3 regions of the Shewanella sp. DC2-4 genome follow, and region 2 is predicted to be linked to each of the others. Evidence: predicted binding sites of a transcription regulator. Region 2 holds the regulator's gene; each other region holds the start of a gene.
The links. The regulator sigma-54, encoded in region 2, starts transcription at its own class of promoters, with help from an activator protein. The targets are predictions, from matches to a motif close to GTTGGCACGNNNNTNGNNT.

Region 1 (6,929 bases), 3.4 Mb from region 2:
GTACAGCAAAGGAATAGCTATATGAATAAGAGAGCAGCGCCGCAGCAGTTGGCGTCGACAGAGCAAGAGACACAACCGTTGGACGACAGTCGGTATGAAGACCTGCCGCGCAGTGAGTACCTGCAATTACCCCAAGAGTAGCAAGACCGGCTCAATAAGCTGCGTCAGCAGCGGGTGCGTGAGGCGCCCACCCTCTATGAGTGGGATATTAAGGTAGCGACTGTGTATGGCATTGGGTGGATCATGGTCCTTATTCCGTGCGGGATTACGGCTCTAGTTGGGTTGGTGACATACTGGTATGGATTTGAGCAATGGTATTATTTTCTCATCATAGCGATGATTTTTGGGCCATTTATGCGCTACCTCTGGTTGGCTGACAAACAGTACAATTATCGGCTTACCACCGAGGGGTTAGTTACCACCTATCATGACGTTATACCGGATGCTGCCTACGCGGTAGTGCGGGGGCTGGCTTGGTTTGGGGTGGTGGTTTGTATTGTCGGGGTGGCCTTTTTAGGCCCGGCCGCCTTGGTCGGCGCGGGTGGTTTTGCTGTGATGGCATTTTTCTTCACCGGTTTTAAAAATATAGAGACTACTTACGAGAGTCCTATAAAAAATGGGCATCGTCATTTGATTAAGGTAACGCGGAATCGTCCATTTATTGCCTGCCAATCGGATGTACGAACAATGGGCTTACGCGCAAGCATTCGTCTTCATTGCCCATTGGATAAGATGCACACTATCTTGTCATTGCTAATGACGCAGTTACCTGATTCTGAAATCCGTGTATTTAAAAATGAGCGCGTGTTAGATGGCGTAACATTTGCGTCATTTGAGTCAGGCGAACCTGCCCAACTGGCAGATTTTACCCCTGACAATCCCCAGCCTAGTTGAATAAAGCTTGGACACTTAACAATAATGGCGCGGTAGTTAACTTCCGACTATATGGGTGGTTTTATGCCGCACCCTCGTATAGTTTAAATCGGTTTTTAACCATCTATCTCTATTGTTGCTGCTGTTGCCGCGGTGTCTGGCGTGCCTTCTATGAATGATAAAAGAGTGGTTGGCGATGATGCCTATTTAGAGAACAACGCGATGATTGAATCAGAATCAAAGTTGTATATACCTTCAAAATACAAAAAGCCCCGATAGCGTTGCTATCGAGGCTTTTATATTTTCTGTATCAATTACATAAAGCGAGCCGGTTGTATAGCGCTAGCCATTACAGGCTGTAGTACATTTCAAACTCAAGTGGGTGAGTTGTACGTGCTACGCGCTCAGCTTCTGCTGTTTTCAGTACGATATAAGATTGGATGAAATCTTCACTGAACACGCCGCCTTTTGTCAGGAACTCATGGTCAGCTTGCAGATTTTCAAGGGCGTTTTCTAATGACGTTGCCACTTGTGGGATTTCAGCCGCTTCTTCTGGAGGCAGATCGTACAGATCTTTGTCCATCGCTTCACCTGGGTGGATCTTGTTTTGGATACCGTCAAGACCCGCCATCAGCAGCGCTGCGAAACCTAAGTATGGGTTTGCATGTGGATCAGGGAAGCGTGCTTCGATACGACGGCCTTTAGGGCTTGGTACCACTGGAATACGGATTGATGCAGAGCGGTTACGGGCAGAGTAGGCCAACATAACAGGTGCTTCAAAGTGTGGCACTAAACGCTTGTAAGAGTTAGTGCTTGGGTTAGTGAAAGCGTTCAGCGCGCGAGCGTGCTTGATGATACCACCTATGTAGTACAGAGCCGTTTCACTTAAACCTGCGTATTTGTCGCCAGCGAACAAGTTAACACCGTCTTTCGCCAGAGATTGGTGAACGTGCATGCCGCTACCGTTGTCACCAACGATGGGTTTAGGCATGAAAGTCGCCGTCTTACCGTAAGCGTGTGCCATGTTGTGCACTACGTACTTCAGAATTTGGATTTCATCCGCTTTCTTAGTCAAGGTGTTGAAGCGAGTGGCGATTTCGTTTTGACCTGCAGTCGCCACTTCGTGGTGATGCGCTTCAACCACTTGGCCCATTTCTTCGAGCACTAAACACATAGCGCTACGTAGGTCTTGTGATGAGTCAACCGGTGCAACTGGGAAGTAACCGCCTTTAACAAATGGACGGTGACCTGTGTTGCCGCCTTCGTAGCTAGTGCCTGAGTTCCAAGCCGCTTCTTTAGCGTCGATCTTAACGAAACAACCTGACATGTCAGTACCGAAACGGACATCGTCAAATAGGAAGAATTCTGGTTCTGGTCCAATCAATACAGTATCAGCGATACCAGTAGAGATCAGGTAAGCTTCTGCTTTTTTAGCAATTGAGCGTGGGTCACGGTCGTAACCTGTCATGGTACCGGGTTCAAGAATGTCACAACGGATCAGCGCTGTGGTTTCTTCGGTGAAAGGATCCAGTACGAATGTCGTTGGATCTGGCATCAGTACCATGTCTGATTCGTTAATGCCCTTCCAACCTGCGATAGAAGAACCGTCAAACATTTTGCCGTCTTCGAAGAAATCAGCATCTACCTGATGAGAAGGAATAGATACGTGCTGCTCTTTACCTTTAGTGTCGGTAAAACGTAAATCAACGAACTTAACTTCTAATTCTTCAAGTTGCTTTAAAACTGATTCAACTGACATTCTCAAGCCTCCGGTAGGGTAAAGGGATGCCCCTTCTATAATCTTTTAACTCAAGTGATTTATCTTGAGCCAAATTTACGAGCTATAAAGCGATATCCATGCCAATAATTTAACTTACTGATTAACATGGTTTAAAATCTTTGTTGCACTTAATTGGATTCGCGTGTGCACCATAATAGTGCTTTTGTCTGTGGCATTTTGGTGCATTACTCCATTTTGGTGCGCACTGAATTGATTCATGCAAACCTTAAGCTGGGATGCACAGCGATAACATGCACCGCTTATATGGCACTGAGATGGCAATAACGCTTTGGCTTTCACTATCTCAGTAAGTACCGCCTCTGTGAAGCTCACACATACTTGCAGTACTGCACGAGACTATTTATCACCGCATAACCGCCGCATAATTGTCATAAAACCACGCTAGTCTGTCCAACTATGCCACGCATTATCAATCCAATAGTGGTTTATTATCATATTATTAGGAAAGAGTTCGTTCTCATGTGCGAAATGTCTTTGCTGTTCACAGGCCAAGTGAAATCAGTGATGCGTAAAAAGGTATCCCGTGACAATGAAGTGAGTCTTAATGCCATCGGGTGTAAACGCCAACATGAATGCTAGATTAAGTGTGCAGCAGAATTTATTGCAGTGTGTTGACGTGGTAATTTCTCTGTATCTAAGTCGATTTTGCTGATGCTTAAATCGACATTAGCAGTGCTAACATTGAATACGAAAAATAGCAAATTCAGCTGCTTAACTCGGATTTTTCCTACGAATATGGCAATTAAACAGAGCGTTAACTCTGGCTATAGAGGATTTCATTCAGTGGATGATTGGCGGAAATTACCCAAGGATTGGCGAATTGTTTTATAAGTGTTCAAAAATAATCCTGTGCGCCAAGGCCGCTCTGGAGTAGAATGGCACGCTTTTTATTGTGGTAGATCGAGCTCGATCACCATAACGAATTACTGAAATATCCCTATTTTTGTTTGATGGTAAGAGGTTTATCCGTGCTAGAGAATTTACGTAACATCGCCATTATTGCACACGTTGACCATGGCAAAACGACCCTGGTAGACAAGTTGCTGTCACAGTCAGGCACCCTTGCAACCCGAGGAGAAGCCACTGAGCGGGTGATGGACTCCAACGATCTTGAAAAGGAACGTGGGATCACGATTCTGGCAAAGAATACTGCCATCAAGTGGAACGACTACCGTATTAACATCGTTGATACCCCAGGCCACGCCGATTTCGGTGGTGAGGTTGAGCGTGTTCTGTCTATGGTTGACTCAGTATTATTGCTAGTTGATGCCGTTGACGGTCCAATGCCACAAACTCGCTTCGTAACGAAGAAAGCGTTTGCTCAAGGCCTAAAGCCAATCGTTGTTATCAACAAAATTGACCGTCCAGGTGCACGCCCAGATTGGGTTATTGACCAAGTATTCGACCTGTTCGATAACTTAGGTGCAACTGACGAGCAGCTAGATTTCCCAATCGTTTACGCTTCTGCGTTAAACGGTTTTGCAACTTTAGACCCGGATGTAGCGAGCGATGATATGACGCCGCTGTTCCAAACTATCGTTGAAAAAGTATCTTTCCCAGATGCTGACGCCGAAGGCGCGTTCCAGATGCAAATTTCGCAAATCGACTACAACTCATACGTGGGTGTTATCGGTATCGGCCGCATCAAGCGTGGTAGCGTTAAAACGAACCAACAAGTGACTATTATTGGCGCTGATGGCAAAACTCGTAACGGTAAAATGGGCCAAGTATTAGGTTACATGGGTCTAGACCGTACTGAAGTTGAAATTGCTAACGCTGGCGACATCGTTGCTATCACTGGTTTAGGCGAGCTGAAAATTTCTGACACTATCTGTGCCGTTGGTGCAGTAGAAGCTATGCCACCTTTGACTGTTGATGAACCTACTCTGACCATGACTTTCCAAGTTAATACTTCACCTTTTGCAGGTAAAGAAGGTAAGTATGTGACTTCACGTAACATTCTGGAGCGTCTGCAAACAGAATTAGTCCACAACGTGGCACTGCGTGTTGAAGAAACAGAAAGTCCAGATCGCTTCCGTGTATCTGGTCGTGGTGAATTGCATTTATCAATCTTGATTGAAAACATGCGTCGTGAAGGTTACGAGTTAGCCGTATCACGTCCAGAAGTTATTCTGAAAACTATCGACGGTGAACTGTGTGAACCATTTGAAACGTTGACTGTTGACGTTGAAGAAGAAGATCAAGGCACAGTAATCGAGAAATTAGGTACCCGTAAAGCTGAAATGAAAGACATGCAGCTTGATGGTAAAGGTCGTGTACGTATCGACTTCATCATCCCAAGCCGTGGTTTAATCGGTTTCCAAACTGAGTTTATGACAGCGACTTCTGGTACTGGTCTAATTTATCACTCATTCGACCATTACGGTCCGCACAAAGGTGGCGATATCGGTCAACGCGCTAACGGCGTATTGATCTCTAACGCAACGGGTAAGGCATTGACCTTCGCACTGTTCGGTCTGCAAGATCGCGGTCGTCTCTTTATCGGCCATGCCGCTGAAGTATACGAAGGCCAAGTGGTTGGTATTCACGCTCGCTCAAACGATCTGACAGTTAACTGTTTGAAAGGTAAGCAGCTGACCAACATGCGTGCTTCTGGTACTGACGAAGCCCAAGTGCTGACGACGCCAATCACAATGACACTTGAGCAAGCGCTTGAGTTCATCGATGATGATGAATTAGTTGAAGTAACGCCTAAGAACATTCGTGTTCGTAAGAGACACTTGACTGAAAACGATCGTAAGCGCTTTAACCGCGGTTAATGCCAGCCTGTTAATTCAGGTGACACGCCCTTAAGGTGAGTCAATCGGTTTAAAAAGCCCTGCATAGGAAACTGTGCAGGGCTTTTTGTTGGGATAAATTGAATAATGGGTATTATACCAATCACATTAAATAGCTAATCAGTTCAGAGCCTCACAGGCATCTCAATCCAAGGCGCATTGACGCAGAAATGGTGATTCCCTTTTAAGTCAATGCAACACCGGAGTGGGATGCCTGTGTGGCTCCCGAAGGGCGGCTGATGTTAACGGCATGGCAACGCGCTTTATACTGCGTTCAAGGCTTTCGACAGAGCACCACGATGCCTTCAAGCCTTCGCCTTGTCTAAAGCGCGTTGAACTCCCGCTGAATGAACAGATATTTAATACGATTGGTATTAGTAGTCCTCATCCATCACCCGTATGCAATTGCGGCCAGCGGATTTTGCGCGGTAGAGGGCGGCGTCCGCTTGGCGAACGAGTTCTAAAGCATTTTGTTTGTTAGAGGGTTGCAGATAGGCGACGCCTGCGCTCACTGTCACAATCCCAAGGTCGGTATTTGCATGTGGAATGGCAATGGCTTGGATCAACTGATGTATATGCTGCGCTGTCTCAAGTACGGTTTGATTATCGACATTAGGTAATAGAATGACAAATTCTTCGCCGCCGTAGCGAGCGACTAATTCGCCCGCTCTGCGACCGGACTGGGACAGTGTACTCGCTAATTGTTTAAGGCAATCGTCTCCGGCGAGGTGGCCATAGTGATCGTTAAATTGTTTAAAGTGGTCAATATCGAGCATGATGAGGGCCAGTGAGGAATTGCTCCTTTGTCCACGACTCCACTCTGTTTGTAACATCATGTCAAATAGGCGGCGATTGCCGATATTGGTTAAACCGTCGGTATTGCTGAGTATTTCAAGTTGCCTATTGGCTTCTGCCAGCTCACAGGTTCGAGCTGTGATCATGGATTCAAGTTCGACGTTACGTTCCTCTAATCGCGCGATCGGGTAAATTTCCCCTTTGTGGGCTAAGCCGTAGGGGATGGATATGCCACTGTGGACAATCATCCAGTCGTTGTTTTCTCGGTGAAATATCAACACTAGCCGTGCTGTCTCGCGGGAAAGCATAGGATTAGGGATAGGTAAGTGGATATGGAAAAAGGCAGTCACAACCACGAGGTTGTCGGCAAGGTCTTGTAAAGAAAGATCTAACATTTCGATGTGGATTCGCTCAGGCACTTGTGCAAAGTCCTGACGAGTGATTCGCACCCATTCTTCCCTGCTGGTGACAAGCTGGTCACTGCTCCCTGCATAGCCGCTAAAGTTATCACTAAAGCGACGAGTTAGCCTGTCATCACGGGAGGCATACATCTCAATATATTCGTCAAATAACGAATGGATCAATTGCTGTCGGTCGGGTCGCATAGGTTAGCTCCGTTGGGGAACATAAAACCATTTTCCTAATATCCGTATAGGAATATT
Region 2 (6,929 bases):
GTCGAATAACACTTGTCCATGGTCAGGCGTTAATTGGCCGCCAATCAATTTCAACAGGGTCGTTTTGCCTATGCCGCTCGGCCCCATGATCGCCGTCACCTTGCCCCTTGGAATGGACAGGCTAATATCTTCATATATCACACGCTGACCGCGGCTAAACCCCAAATTACGGATCTCAACCAACGGCGTTTGTTCTTGAGTCATGCTTGATTCCGACATTTGCAAATGAGGTGATCCTAGTCTTCCGAGACTGACCAATCGAAGAGCCGCAAATTGTACGTAATTGCGCTTTAACCTACAACCGAATCGACACTATCGCCCTGCGATACTTTCAATTTGCCTCATTTACAGCGAAAATGCGCCCTAAGTTTTCACTCTGCACAGGTAAAATGTTACTTAATGTTTTCAACCTGGTTGCAGAATTGGCAGTATTGGCTAATTCGTTCGCACTTAGCTCACTCTTTGCCCACTTTTATCGGGGAGAGTCGATACGCAATTGCGCAATAGAGGCATCCCATAGGGTAATACCCGCTGCGATATGGAATAAATCCATTGAAATAAACGACAAAGACGATGATATTGCTCAAGACCTTCTGCCGCTAAACACGTTATTGTGCGTGAATAGCTAACGCAGCTGAACTTGACGAGTCGGATCAATCGCTCTAGCCTGCCGCAATTGTTTTGCTGTTTTCGGTAATTAACCACAGCAAGACATAAGCTAAATTGTCTGAAAACAAACTAATACTTGGCAGAAAGCCTATTACATATCATCTTTATCGCGTACCAAATTGTGCTATTCCAATCCCATCAATGGGGCGACAAAGACAATGCAAAAAGAGAGATAGACATGGTAGACAAATCACAACTGCGCCAATGGGGTTGTAAAGTTATCGACATTGAAAAGTCAGCCCTAGACAATCTTTATCAATATGTTGATTCGGCTGAATTTGCAGCAGCTTGCGAGTTGATCCTCAACTGCACAGGCAAAGTGATTGTCATGGGAATGGGCAAATCGGGCCATATCGGCAATAAGATTTCAGCCACCCTCGCCAGCACAGGAACGCCCGCATTTTTTGTGCATCCGGGTGAAGCCAGCCACGGCGATCTGGGTGTATTGGCCGATAACGATGTGATTTTAGCGATTTCAAATTCCGGTGAGTCGAGCGAAATCCTCACCTTAATGCCGGTCATCCAACGTATGGGCGTGCCCGTTATCGCGGTAACAGGTAAACCCGAATCGAATATGGCGCGATTATCTAAAGTACATTTATGTATTGAAGTCCCAGAAGAGGCTTGCCCACTTGGACTTGCTCCAACGTCGAGCACTACCGCGACCTTAGTGATGGGCGATGCGATTGCCATTGCGCTACTACAAGCTAAAGGCTTTACCCGTGATGACTTTGCAATGTCCCATCCTGGCGGTGCTTTAGGACGCAAGTTATTGTTAAAAGTCTGCGATGTCATGCACAGCGGTGATGACTTACCGCTCGTTAACCACGATATTTGCATCACAGAAGCTCTGTACGAAATCTCCAAGAAAGGCTTAGGCATGACGGCGATTATTGATGATCAGCGCAAGCTGGTTGGTATCTTCACCGACGGTGATTTACGCCGCGTTATTGATGCCGAAGTGAATTTACGCACGACGCCCATTGCCGATGTGATGACACGTAACTGCGTCACGATCACGGATAATGTGTTGGCCGCCCAAGCACTGCAAGTGATGGACTCAAAAAACATCAACGGATTAATTGTTATTGATAAAGACCGCCATCCTATCGGCGCTCTTAACATGCTAGACATGGTTAAAGCAGGAGTCATTTAATGCCACAGCAAGGATTTTACGGCCCAATCAGTGATGATGTGTGGCAACGCGCGCAAAAGATTAAACTGTTGATTTGTGACGTCGATGGGGTGTTTTCCGACGGCCGTATTTACTTGAGCAATAGCGGCGAAGAGCTCAAAGCCTTCCATACCCGTGACGGTTATGGCGTGCGCTCACTCCTCACCAGCGGTTTCAACCTCGCCGTGATCACAGGGCGTCAATCCAAAATCGTTGAAAACCGTATGACAGCCCTTGGTGTTACCCATATTTACCAAGGCGTAGACAATAAGTTCGAGCCCTATGAAGCATTGCTCGCACTTTATGGTGTCACCCCAGAAGAAGTGGCTTATATCGGTGATGATATTGTCGATCTCCCCGTGATGAATGTCGTCGGTTTAGCGGTCAGTGTTGCTGACGGCCACCCCTATGTACGCCAACACGCCCATTTTGTGACTACGCTCAATGGTGGCCACGGTGCACTGCGTGAACTCACAGATCTGTTACTCCTAAGTCAAAATAAATTCACTTCGGCCCATGGAATGAGTATATGAGTCGTGTGACACTCGCAATTATCGCTTTTTTTGGAACTGCACTAGCGCTTTACTGGCAGGTCCAGAACAAACACAGCGGTGATTCCGATAACAGAGTAAAAGATCAAAATACCCCAGATTTCATCGTTGAAGATCTGCGCAGTGTTGAGTTCAATGAGCAAGGACTAGTGAATAGCCGTGTGACGGCGAAACACATGGAACATTATGATTCAACGAATCAAACTTTCTTTACTCAACCTGTTTATCTTGTTTATCCAGACCAAGGTAAAGCACAATGGCAGCTCAGGGCAGATCAGGGCAAGCTAAACAAGGAAACTGGCAAGGTTGTATTAGAAAATAATGTTATTATCGATGCCATTAGCCCAGAAGAACCGATTCAGACCTTGTCCACCAGTTATCTGGAACTCGATCTCAACACTATGATAATGACCTCTGACCGTACCATTTACGTCACAGGGAAAGATTTTAATATTCAAGGCCAAGGCCTTTATGCCGACCTCAACGCGCAAGAAGTGCAATTGACCAGTCAGGTAGTAGGAACATATGAAGCAAAATAACGTATTACTTGCCAGCCTAATGCTAATTATGAGCATGAGTGCTTTCGCGAAAGTGGGCGACTTAAAGCAAGAAGTCAAAATTAAAGCTGTGAGCCAAACTGCGGATATCAAAAACAACCAGATTATCTTCTTTGGTCCGGTGGAAGTTACCCAAGGCTCAATAAAAATCCAAGCAAATGAACTGCGTGCATTTTCCGCTGAAGGTGAAAATAGCAAAACTTTAGTCGCCACAGGCAACCCTGCTACGTATAGCCAGATATTAGACGATGGCCGTCCTGCATCGGCTAGCGCGAAAGAAATTCGTTACGATATGGCAAGCCGCACCTTAACTCTGAAAGGTATGGCGTCATTAGATCAAGCAGGTAGCCAAGTTACAGGCAATTTAATCCGCTATAACATGATTCAACAGAAATTGATGGCCGAGAGTACTGGCAGTGGTGACGATCGCGTAATCACTATTATTCAGCCTGAAAACTATCAAGATGATGCTAAATCAGACGCTCCGGCGGATAAACCTGTAAAAAAGCAGGACTCTAAATGACCCAAATCACCTTAAGAGCACAAAATCTGGCGAAAAGTTACAAGAGTCGCCAAGTGGTTAAAGACGTCAGTCTGACGGTAAAAACCGGTCAAGTCGTTGGCCTACTCGGTCCAAACGGTGCAGGTAAAACCACGACCTTTTACATGGTTGTCGGGCTAGTGAAGAGCGATAAGGGACATATCTTTATCGACGATGATGATTTAACCGCAGATCCTATGCATCTGCGTGCCCGCAAAGGCATAGGTTACTTACCGCAAGAAGCCAGTATCTTTCGTAAGCTAACTGTTCATGACAACATCATGGCCGTACTGCAAACTCGTAAAGAACTTAAAAACGAAGAACGAGAAGAAGAACTAGAACATCTGCTCGAAGAGTTTCATATCACCCACATCCGTGACAGCCAAGGCATGTCATTGTCGGGTGGCGAACGTCGTCGCGTCGAAATTGCGCGGGCTTTAGCCGCTAATCCTAAGTTCATTTTGCTCGATGAACCGTTTGCCGGCGTCGATCCTATTTCGGTTATCGACATCAAGAAGATTATCGAACAACTCAAAAGTCGCGGCCTTGGCGTACTGATCACAGACCATAATGTCCGCGAGACATTAGATGTATGTGAACATGCTTATATTGTGAGTCACGGAAACCTGATTGCCGAAGGAACTCCAGCAGAGATCTTAGACAATCAGCAAGTTAGGGCTGTGTACTTAGGTGAACAATTCAGGCTATAGTTAATCGAGCGAAGCCAATGGAGGCAATTTATACCGCCATTGGGCTTCACTCAAGATAATAATAAGCGACCTCATCCAACAATAATAACGTAGGGATCAGCGGTAACATGAAAGCGTCACTCCAGCTCAAACTGGGTCAACAGTTAACCATGACGCCACAACTACAACAGGCTATACGTCTGTTGCAACTGTCGTCATTAGAACTGCAGCAAGAGATCCAGCAAGCATTAGATTCTAATCCCCTTCTCGAGCTGGAAGAGGATCAATTCGACGCCACTAAAACCCCTGTAAACCAAACGCTATCCGATACGGATTTCAGTGAATCTAGCACTCTGCCACCAGAAAAAGACAGCTCCACCATAGATACGGCAGAGTCGCTAACCAAAGAATCCATGCCCGATGAGCTCCCCATGGACACCACATGGGATGAAGTGTTTACCGCCTCCCCAAACTCAGGCCCCGGCGGCAGTCGTGAAGACGATATGCCCTTCCAAGGCGAGACCAGTGAAGGTTTGTACGAACACTTAGAATGGCAAAAAAACCTCACGCCGTTTTCTGAAACCGATTTAGCCATTGCCACCGCCATTATTGATGCCATCGACGATCAGGGCTATCTCACCCAAAGCACTGAAGAAATTCTCGAAGCCATGGGCAATCCTGAAGTTGAGCTTGACGAAGTCGAAGCCGTACTCAAGCGTATTCAGCATTTTGATCCCATAGGCGTTGCCGCCCGCGATTTAAGTGAATGCCTGCTGATCCAACTGTCGCATTTCGCCGCTGATACTCCCAACCTAGAAAACGCCCGTATGCTGATCAAAGATCATTTAGATCTGATCGCCGCCCGTGATTTTAGGTTATTGATGCGTAAGACTAAATTAAAAGAAGATGAATTAAGGGATGGTATAGCACTTATCCAAACCCTCAATCCTCGCCCAGGTTTGTTGATCACGCCCAATAATGACGAATACGTTATCCCAGATGTGTCTGTGTCGAAGAAAAATGGCCGCTGGGTCGTTGAGCTTAATCCTGACTGCATGCCAAAAATCAATGTAAATCAACATTATGCTTCTATGGCACGCAGTACCAAAAACCAAGCCGATAGCCAATTTATTCGCGGCCATCTGCAAGAGGCTAAATGGTTTATTAAGAGCTTAGAAAGCCGTAACGATACTTTGCTTAAAGTTGCTAATTGCATAGTGCAATATCAGCAAGGTTTCTTTGAGTATGGTGAAGAAGCCATGAAGCCTATGGTGCTTAACGATATTGCCGAAGCGGTAGAAATGCATGAGTCCACCATCTCACGGGTCACAACTCAAAAATACATGCATACCCCTAAGGGACTTTTTGAACTAAAATACTTCTTCTCTAGCCACGTCGGTACTGACGATGGTGGTGAGTGCTCATCCACAGCAATCAGAGCCTTTATAAAGAAACTGGTGGCAGCGGAAAACCAGAAAAAACCATTAAGCGATAGTAAGATGGCACAACTTCTGGCAGAACAAGGGATCAACGTAGCCCGCAGAACCATTGCGAAGTACCGAGAGGCTATGCTTATTCCACCTTCTAATCAGCGTAAAAGTTTATAACCTACAGTGGATATCGGAGGACGTTTCTATGCAAATAAACCTAAGTGGACACCATGTCGAAATTACCGAATCGTTACGTGCATATGTAGAAGAAAAGTTTTCAAAACTTGAACGCCATTTCGAACAGATCAATAATGTGCACGTTGTGCTCAATGTTGAGAAAATGCAACAGATTGCCGAAGCGAGAATAAACCTCATAGGTGGTGAAGTTTTTGCTACTTCAGAGCATGCTGACATGTATGCCGCTATAGACGCCCTGATTGACAAGCTTGACCGTCAGGTTATTAAACACAAAGAGAAGTTAACAAAACACTAATAATGGAACTTTGTACCATACTGCGGCCGGAGTGCACTACCTGCGCCACTCCGGGCAGCAAGAAAAAGGTACTGGAACTCATCAGCGACTTAGTCGCTGCCCAGTACCCGACCCTCTCATCTCAAGAGATATTCGAAAGCCTAGTGGCGCGCGAAAAGATGGGGAGCACAGGTATAGGTAACGGCATCGCCATTCCACATGGTCGACTAGCCGATATAGATCAGCCCATTGCCATACTAATTAAGTGTGAAGAGCCGATAGCATTTGATGCTATCGATAAGCAACCTGTTGATATTTTATTTGCACTACTGGTGCCTGCAGACCAATGTCAGCAGCACTTAAGTACCTTGTCTTGCATGGCCGAAAAGCTGAGCGACAAGCAAATATTAAAGCAATTACGCAAGACGCATGATGAAACGGAACTCTATCAGGTAATCACTGGATGAAACTGGTCATAGTGTCGGGCCGCTCAGGCTCAGGCAAATCTGTCGCCCTTAGGGTACTCGAAGATCTCGGCTATTATTGTGTCGATAACCTTCCCTTGCCATTGATTGGCAGTTTGCTTGAGCAACTCAAAGGCAGTAACGATCTCGTCGCCATCAGTGTCGACGTGCGTAACATGCCTGAGCAGGATAAGGTCTTAGTAAAACAACTCGCTAGCCTACCTCCAGATACTGAGTTAACGAGCTTCTTCCTTAACTCCAGCGATAAAATTCTGCTCAAGCGTTACAGCGAAACCCGCCGTTTGCATCCTTTGTCGAAGAGCCGAGTCTCTTTGCAAGAAGCGATAAAGCTGGAGGGGAAACTGCTCGAGCCTATGTCAAA
Region 3 (6,929 bases), 510 kb from region 2:
GAAATTACTGAGAATTGCCTTATTGAAGATCCCCATGAACATGCCAAAATGCTCGATAGAATCGCCGAGTTAGGGGTGCGTTTTGCCCTTGATGATTTTGGGACGGGTTTTTCGTCCTTAGAACATATCAAATTGTTTCCCATTAGCGTGCTGAAAATCGATAAAAGCTTTGTCGCTTCCTATGATAAGGATGATAAAGACACTCGTTTGCTCGCTGCATTACTTAACTTCGCCCATGGGTTTAATGTCATATCAGTAGCTGAGGGCGTTGAAACAATTGAGCAGGCTGAGTTTTGTACTTCTCGCCATTGTACTGTATTACAAGGTTATTTGTTTTCTCGTCCCTTAGATGCAACGGAGTTTGAGGCTAAGTATATTCTGCCGCTGTTAACTTAAACCGAGTTCCGAGTGTGATAGGTCTTGAAGTATTTCATTAGCATAATGATTTCGTCTGGTGAGGAATATTTTCTTGCTTTACACTGAGCAATAGACAAATATCAGCCCCTTTTTCTGTCGCTGTGCTTTTGGTGCCGCAGAACGGTTTATTCACTCATGCTTAAGTTGGTCACTCAGCAATGAAAATAGGTATTTTATCCCAATTCCCCCAGTTGTATTCAACACAACGTTTAGTCGCGGCTTGCCAAAGTCGTGGACATGAAGCGGTCGTGATCAATACGCTGAATTGCTATATGAATATTAATTCTATTAAACCTAGCATTCATTATGAAGGTACTGAATTAGTTGGGTTTGATGCCATCATTCCGCGTATTCATGCTAGCGTGACTTTTTATGGTTGTGCCGTTGTACGTCAGTTTGAAATGATGGGCGTATATGCCGCGAATGATTCAATCTCCATTGCGCGTTCGCGGGACAAATTGCGGGCACTGCAACTACTTTCCCGCAAAGGGATTGGCATGCCAGTGACGGGTTTTGCCAATAAGCCAAATGATATCCCAGATCTCATCAATATGGTGGGCGGCGCTCCGTTAGTCATTAAATTACTCGAAGGCACTCAAGGGATTGGTGTCGTACTCGCTGAAACTAAAACGGCTGCTGAGAGCGTGATTGAAGCATTCTTGGGGCTCAAAGCGAATATCTTAGTGCAGGAATACATTAAAGAATCCAATGGTAGTGATATTCGTTGTTTTGTTGTCGGTGACAAGGTTGTTGCTTCGATGAAGCGTCAAGGTCCCGAGGGCGATTTCCGCTCTAATCTGCATTTAGGTGGTTGTGGTGAGGTGGTAAAAATCACCTCTGTTGAGCGTAAAATGGCTATTGCTGCTGTGAAGGCGATGGGATTGGTTGTCGCGGGAGTCGATATTTTACGTTCTAACCGTGGCCCACTGATCCTTGAGGTTAATTCGGCGCCTGGCATTGAAGGGATTGAGCAAACAACAGGGATTTCAGTGACTGAGCCCATTGTTGAGTATATCGAGAAAATGGTTGCGGCCCGTAAAACAAACCGGTCAATTATTGCCTAGTAGGTGATGGTGATAAAACGACGCCACTTTTTAAGGTGGCGTTTTTTATGTTTAGAGCTTATAGATCAAAACTGTAGGAATATCCGAGTACTAGTTTGGCATCATCATCGGTGAGATCGGTATCTGAGACCATAAATGACACTGTGCCTATACTGGTATCTGCGCTGAGAGTCACGTTATAGTCGGCATAATTATCTTCGCCAAACCAAGATTGGACGACATCACCGTTTGAGTAACCATAGTGTACTGATAAACTCAGCTTTTCAGTGAGAGGTACGGATACCGTCGCGGCAAGATAACTGAGATCTTTATTATCTAAAGGATCGGCGGCCAGATCGTCACCGGCATTGATGACTTGGGAGTAAGCCAGTTCGAGCCATTTCCACGTGACAGCAGCATGGAGCTCACCAAAATCAATACTGCCCGGCGCGTCTGGATAAGCGTAGTAGAGATAGCCAAAGTCGTAGCTGATGTCTTCGGTAATACTGCCGCCATAACCTGCATATAGATCAAGCTCGTAGCTAGTATCATCACCAAAATCCACATTCGATGCCCAAGTTCCCGCATAAAATCCAGAATCGTGGCTGTAGTCAAGGCCACCTTGGATTGCGACTGCATCTTTAGTTTGGGTCGCACCGCGCCATAGGTAATTAGAGGTACCGCCAATGTTGCCTGATACGGCTGCAAAGGCGTTGCCTGCCAGTAACATTCCCGTCGATAAGGCCAAAACGCTGTACAGTGATTTCTTCATGCTCATCCCCTCGATTGACTTATTTATCGATTCACCATTGGCACACTCAAAGTCAGCTGTGTTCATTAGTGCATCTTGGTTTTTTCTAAGGAAGGATTTGCTAATCACATGCCACTATTACAATGCCATGTAAAACAAAGGATTAGAGCTTGCAATGTTAATGAAATGTTTTTATTTGCCAGTTTGTGGGGCAGAGGCGCACTTTTGTTGTGCAAAAAATATTCAGTGCTTCACTGGGATTGGGCAAAAAAAACGCCTCACAATGGAGGCGTTGTATTGAATTTTATAACTTAGTTTACGCTGTCACGTAGGGTTTTACCCGCTTTAAACTTAGGCACTGTCGCTTCAGCAATTTGAATTTCTTTACCAGTTTGTGGGTTACGGCCAGTGCGAGCGGCACGAGTCGCTGTTTCAAAAGAACCGAAACCTACGATGGAGATTTTGTCACCATTTTTCATTGATTCGGTAATAGCTGCTTCAAAAGACTTCAATGCGCGTGCTGCTTCTACTTTCGTTAGATCGGCATTTTCTGCAATTTTGGCGATTAGTTCAGTTTTGTTCATTTTTATTGTCTCTTCTTTCCGTAGATTTATTTGAAATAAGCGTGCCTAACATGCCATAAGGTTTAACACTTGGAAAGCCTTTTGCGTCTAGCGTGCAGCAGGATGTTCAGTAAAGCGCAGAATATTTACTCAGTTCGTGACTTAAGTTTTATTCTGGTTTTATTCTTCTAACAGTTGATAGAGTAATTTTTTAACAAGTTTGGGTTCAAAGGGTTTGTCACATAAGGCATTTACACCCGCTTGGGACACATTGCTGAGGTGGGTATCGTTGGCTTCGGAAGACACCATCAAGATGGGAATGTGCGATTGTTGGCTTTCATTGCGGATAAATTGTGTCAAAGCTAGCCCATCTACACTCGGCATATTGTAATCAGTGATCACTAAGTCGAACATATTGTGTTTCATTAACGCTATGGCTTGCGCGCCATCCTCGGCCTCGGTAATCAGCTTCATCCCTAAGTTACCAATCGTACGTTTAATGACGTTTCTTGCCATACGGCTATCATCGACCACTAATACACGCACATCTTGTACATCGAAATTACTGAGGTCGAGTTCATCGTGGCTGAGTAAATCAATCGTGGCATTCAATGCTGTACCTAAATGGTCGGCACTGAAGGGTTTAGGTAGAATCGCTACTACACCCGATTGGCGGAATATTTCAAGTTGTTCACGGCGGCACTCACTCGAGACCAGCATAAATTGGATATCTTTGCAGTCAGCGTTGGCCCTTAAGTAGCCCAAGAGATCGATGGCAGTGCCATCATCGAAATGCATGGCGCTCGCAATAAGGTCAGGTTTATGGCGAGCAATAATATCTTTAGCCGCTTCTATGTTTTCTGCGGTTTGAATGCTGAGAATGCCTTCTTGTTGTAAGCGCTGAATAATAATTCGACGCTGTGTCTCTGAAGGTTCTACTAAAAGAATGGAAAGTTCGCTGGGCGATAAATGGCTCATAGTCTACTTCAAGTTAAGAGTCGTAAGTATTTTACTGGGTCGCTAAGCTACGCTATTGATAACAGCTTAGCAACAAAGTCCATTACTGAGTTTGGCGGGTCAAATAGTGTCTCGTGACCTTAGAAAATGCGATCCAATACTGCACGAGTAAAATAACAATAATGCTCACTGTGAGTGGCAACATAGGAATGTTGTGGCCAGAAACAACCACTTTTACATCCTCAGGGGTAATGCGATAGGCAATAATTGCTGTAATCCCCAGTGCCGAGAATCCTAAGGTTTGCATGCCAATATAAATTTTCAACACTAAGCTAGACCACGGCGCGCGTATGAGTATGCCAACGAGCACGGGGAGGACACCTAGGGTGAATACATCAAGGGATTGAGTCATCACAGTACGCCAAAGTGCAGCAATGCTGAAGAGGCAATATAACGTGATCAGTAGTATAAGACGTTTAGGCATAAATGTATGTGTAGACAGGTAGCGTAGAAGATGAGCAAGTGTAGGAAATGCCCTAATCCGAGTCCAGTATAACCGTAATATCGTGTAGAATATGCCTTTTTGCTAGAGGCTCTAATAGGTGACGTTTATGACAGAAGTTGAGTTTTGGGGGTTAGTCACGCGAACGGAAGCTGCGCAATCACAGGAGTCTTTGACTCAAGCACTGAAGCAGAAACTTGCCGAATTGAGTAATGAAGAGTTAAAAGCTTTCGATAAAATCTTTGGTCAGCAGATGCGCCGTAGTTATTTGTGGTCTGTTTGGGGGGCGGCTTACATTATTACGGGCTGTGATTCTGAATATGCTTTTGCCGAGTTTAGGTGTTTTTTGATTTCACTTGGTAAAGAAATTTTCGAAGGTGTGGTTAATCAGCCTGACACCCTAGCACGTTTAGTCGCTTGGCCAGAGCGAGATGCCTATGCTTACCCTTTTGTAGATGAATACGACCTTATCGCAGGGCAATTATACGAAGATAGAACTGGTGAGGAACTGCCCTTTATGCCATCGGGCAAGGCGACGCCCGTGGGGAAAAAATTTAGCACTAAGCCCAAGGATTTAAAGCGGCAATACCCTGAGCTGAGTGCCCGTTTTCCATTTTAGTCTTGGCAATACCTTATGAGCGTAAGCAAGCGTTGGTAGTGACATCGAAGGTCATGCCGTATTTAGGGCAGATGTCGCTCATAAACTCATGTTCTTGCGCGGTTAATTGTTGACTAAAATCTTGCTTAAGCTGCTCTGTCATTTGATGTTCAGCCGCATTTTGCATCTGAGCCAATTTGCTCAAATGAGTGTTAACTGCCTGTTGCTGGCTGATGGTCAATGGCGCAGCTTGGCTTGAAATACTTACGCTAGTTCCGATTGTCAGCAGTGCCAATAAAGCGAGTTTTCGTGAATATGGGTTGAATAGATAAGCCGTTTTTAGGTTCATAGGTAAGCTCCAAGTTAAAAATTACGTTTAACACGTTAGTTCTAAATCGTGCATCCTTAGACGGTAAAGAAAACGAGTTGTACTGTGAGGAGCGGAGTTTATTGTATAAATATTGAACCTATGCTGAATGGTTAGTTAGTGCTCATTCTTCATTTCTTCGCATTGAAATCCTTGCTTACGAGTATCGAACTGGCACATAGATCCACATTCCCAAGGCACATTGTCGTAGAAGGCAGATTGTTCGCGTGCAAAATCGCGGCAAGTATTATAGCTGTCAAAGTTATCGGTTTTTTTATATTTTCCTGAATCATAGCCATGGTTGTAGATAAAGGCTGACCAAGTTTTAGGGCCAGTATTTTTGTCACTCGGGGAGATAAACCAAATCGCACTTACGACGCAGGTAAACAGGATAAGAATGAACACAGGTACAACAGGGAATTTCATTTTTTATTAAGTGGGCAATGTAAACAATAGCGGAAGGATAACGCTTTTTTTGTCGTTATGCGCGTGAAATGTTCACAAATTGATAACTATGCACTTACTTGGTGCAATTTCGATACAAAAAGATACGTATCGGTTGTGATGGTTAAATAATATTTACTTAATTATACAAAAGCTTACGACACATTTGCTGTACTTATATCAGTTTTGCGTTAAGCTCTAGTTCAGGTTAGATTTTGTACTGTGGTTCTCAGAAAGTTATCTAGGCCTTGGAGGCAAACATGAAAATTCAGTCCCTTTTACTCGCAGGTGTATTAAGTTGCAGTGCGGCTTGGGCGGCCGATGAAGCGCCTGTGGATCCCGTCACCGAAGATGGTGTGGTTAAAATTGTTTGGCAAAGTCCTAAAGATTATCGCGATATAAAATCATCAGGGGAGCTCCAATCCCGTTATGAGAAGCGCTTATTTGAAACCTTAACTGAAAACATCAATAAAGAAGCTGCAAAGATTTTAAAGCCAAATCAAAAGCTTGAAATGACCATTACCGATGTTGATCTGGCGGGTGATATGCGTCCAACATTTGGTGCGACCGCCAATGATTTACGCATTATCAAAGACATTTATCCGCCGCGTATGACTTTTTCTTATCAAGTCATGGAAAACGATAAAGTGATTATCGCGGGCGATGAAAAACTGTCGGATATGGGGTTTATGGGTGGGATCCAATCTTTAAATGATAAACCTTTTATTTACGAAACCAAAATGTTAACCGAGTGGTTAAAGAAGACGATTGCACCACAACTTTAATGACCCATATCGGTCGCTAATGCTGAGTATTAAAGCTGTTTAGCTATGCCGTTAGTGCCTGAGTGTCGATAATCAGATGATTTTCTAACAGGTAAAATCCGTTATTTGCGGATTTTGCCTGTTTTTTTGCCCTAGCGCTTAAGGTCGATAGACTATGTTCATGGGCGTTAAAGGTGAGTGCGGGTGGTAAAATGCCTACACACAGACTGATCAATTGATGGTAACAGGCTTCACCTTTTCTATCGTCGGCGAGCATTTCTTGGGCCAGCCAGTGCTCGGCGCTATAAAACAAATGCTTATGGGTTTCAAAATCCGCTAGAATTCGCTGGCAACGGCTGATCATATGCTCACAGGTGCTGATAATTACAAAGTCATCGCCGCCGACATGGCCAACAAAGCAATTGTCGCTTTTATACTTCAGTAACAGATTCGCCACTTCACAAATCACTTCATCGCCACGGCAAAATCCATAAATATCGTTATAGGGCTTAAAGTTACACAG

Region 1: a site for sigma-54 is predicted at 2,720-2,738, ahead of glnA (glutamate--ammonia ligase). Genes of this name have one in related genera too.
Region 3: a site for sigma-54 is predicted at 2,330-2,348, ahead of HQQ92_RS18910 (TorF family putative porin). Genes of this name have one in related genera too.

Annotation. Positions count from the first base shown of each region.
Region 1 covers NZ_JABRVR010000002.1:304,114-311,042, forward strand. The annotation lists gene HQQ92_RS01960 (hypothetical protein) at 244-894, shown strand; gene glnA (glutamate--ammonia ligase) at 1,223-2,632, opposite strand; gene typA (translational GTPase TypA) at 3,643-5,454, shown strand; gene HQQ92_RS01975 (diguanylate cyclase domain-containing protein) at 5,847-6,872, opposite strand.
Region 2 covers NZ_JABRVR010000002.1:3,662,120-3,669,048, forward strand. The annotation lists gene mlaF (phospholipid ABC transporter ATP-binding protein MlaF) at 1-204, opposite strand, end outside; gene HQQ92_RS16705 (KpsF/GutQ family sugar-phosphate isomerase) at 848-1,825, shown strand; gene kdsC (3-deoxy-manno-octulosonate-8-phosphatase KdsC) at 1,825-2,376, shown strand; gene lptC (LPS export ABC transporter periplasmic protein LptC) at 2,373-2,933, shown strand; gene lptA (lipopolysaccharide transport periplasmic protein LptA) at 2,920-3,474, shown strand; gene lptB (LPS export ABC transporter ATP-binding protein) at 3,471-4,202, shown strand; gene HQQ92_RS16730 (RNA polymerase factor sigma-54) at 4,310-5,788, shown strand; gene hpf (ribosome hibernation promoting factor) at 5,817-6,104, shown strand; gene ptsN (PTS IIA-like nitrogen regulatory protein PtsN) at 6,107-6,550, shown strand; gene rapZ (RNase adapter RapZ) at 6,547-6,929, shown strand, end outside.
Region 3 covers NZ_JABRVR010000002.1:4,170,164-4,177,092, reverse strand. The annotation lists gene HQQ92_RS18920 (bifunctional diguanylate cyclase/phosphodiesterase) at 1-396, shown strand, start outside; gene rimK (30S ribosomal protein S6--L-glutamate ligase) at 576-1,481, shown strand; gene HQQ92_RS18910 (TorF family putative porin) at 1,540-2,232, opposite strand; gene HQQ92_RS18905 (HU family DNA-binding protein) at 2,523-2,795, opposite strand; gene HQQ92_RS18900 (response regulator) at 2,955-3,752, opposite strand; gene HQQ92_RS18895 (hypothetical protein) at 3,835-4,215, opposite strand; gene HQQ92_RS18890 (DUF4240 domain-containing protein) at 4,343-4,852, shown strand; gene HQQ92_RS18885 (hypothetical protein) at 4,866-5,180, opposite strand; gene HQQ92_RS18880 (hypothetical protein) at 5,316-5,624, opposite strand; gene HQQ92_RS18875 (DUF3016 domain-containing protein) at 5,903-6,427, shown strand; gene HQQ92_RS18870 (GGDEF domain-containing protein) at 6,471-6,929, opposite strand, start outside.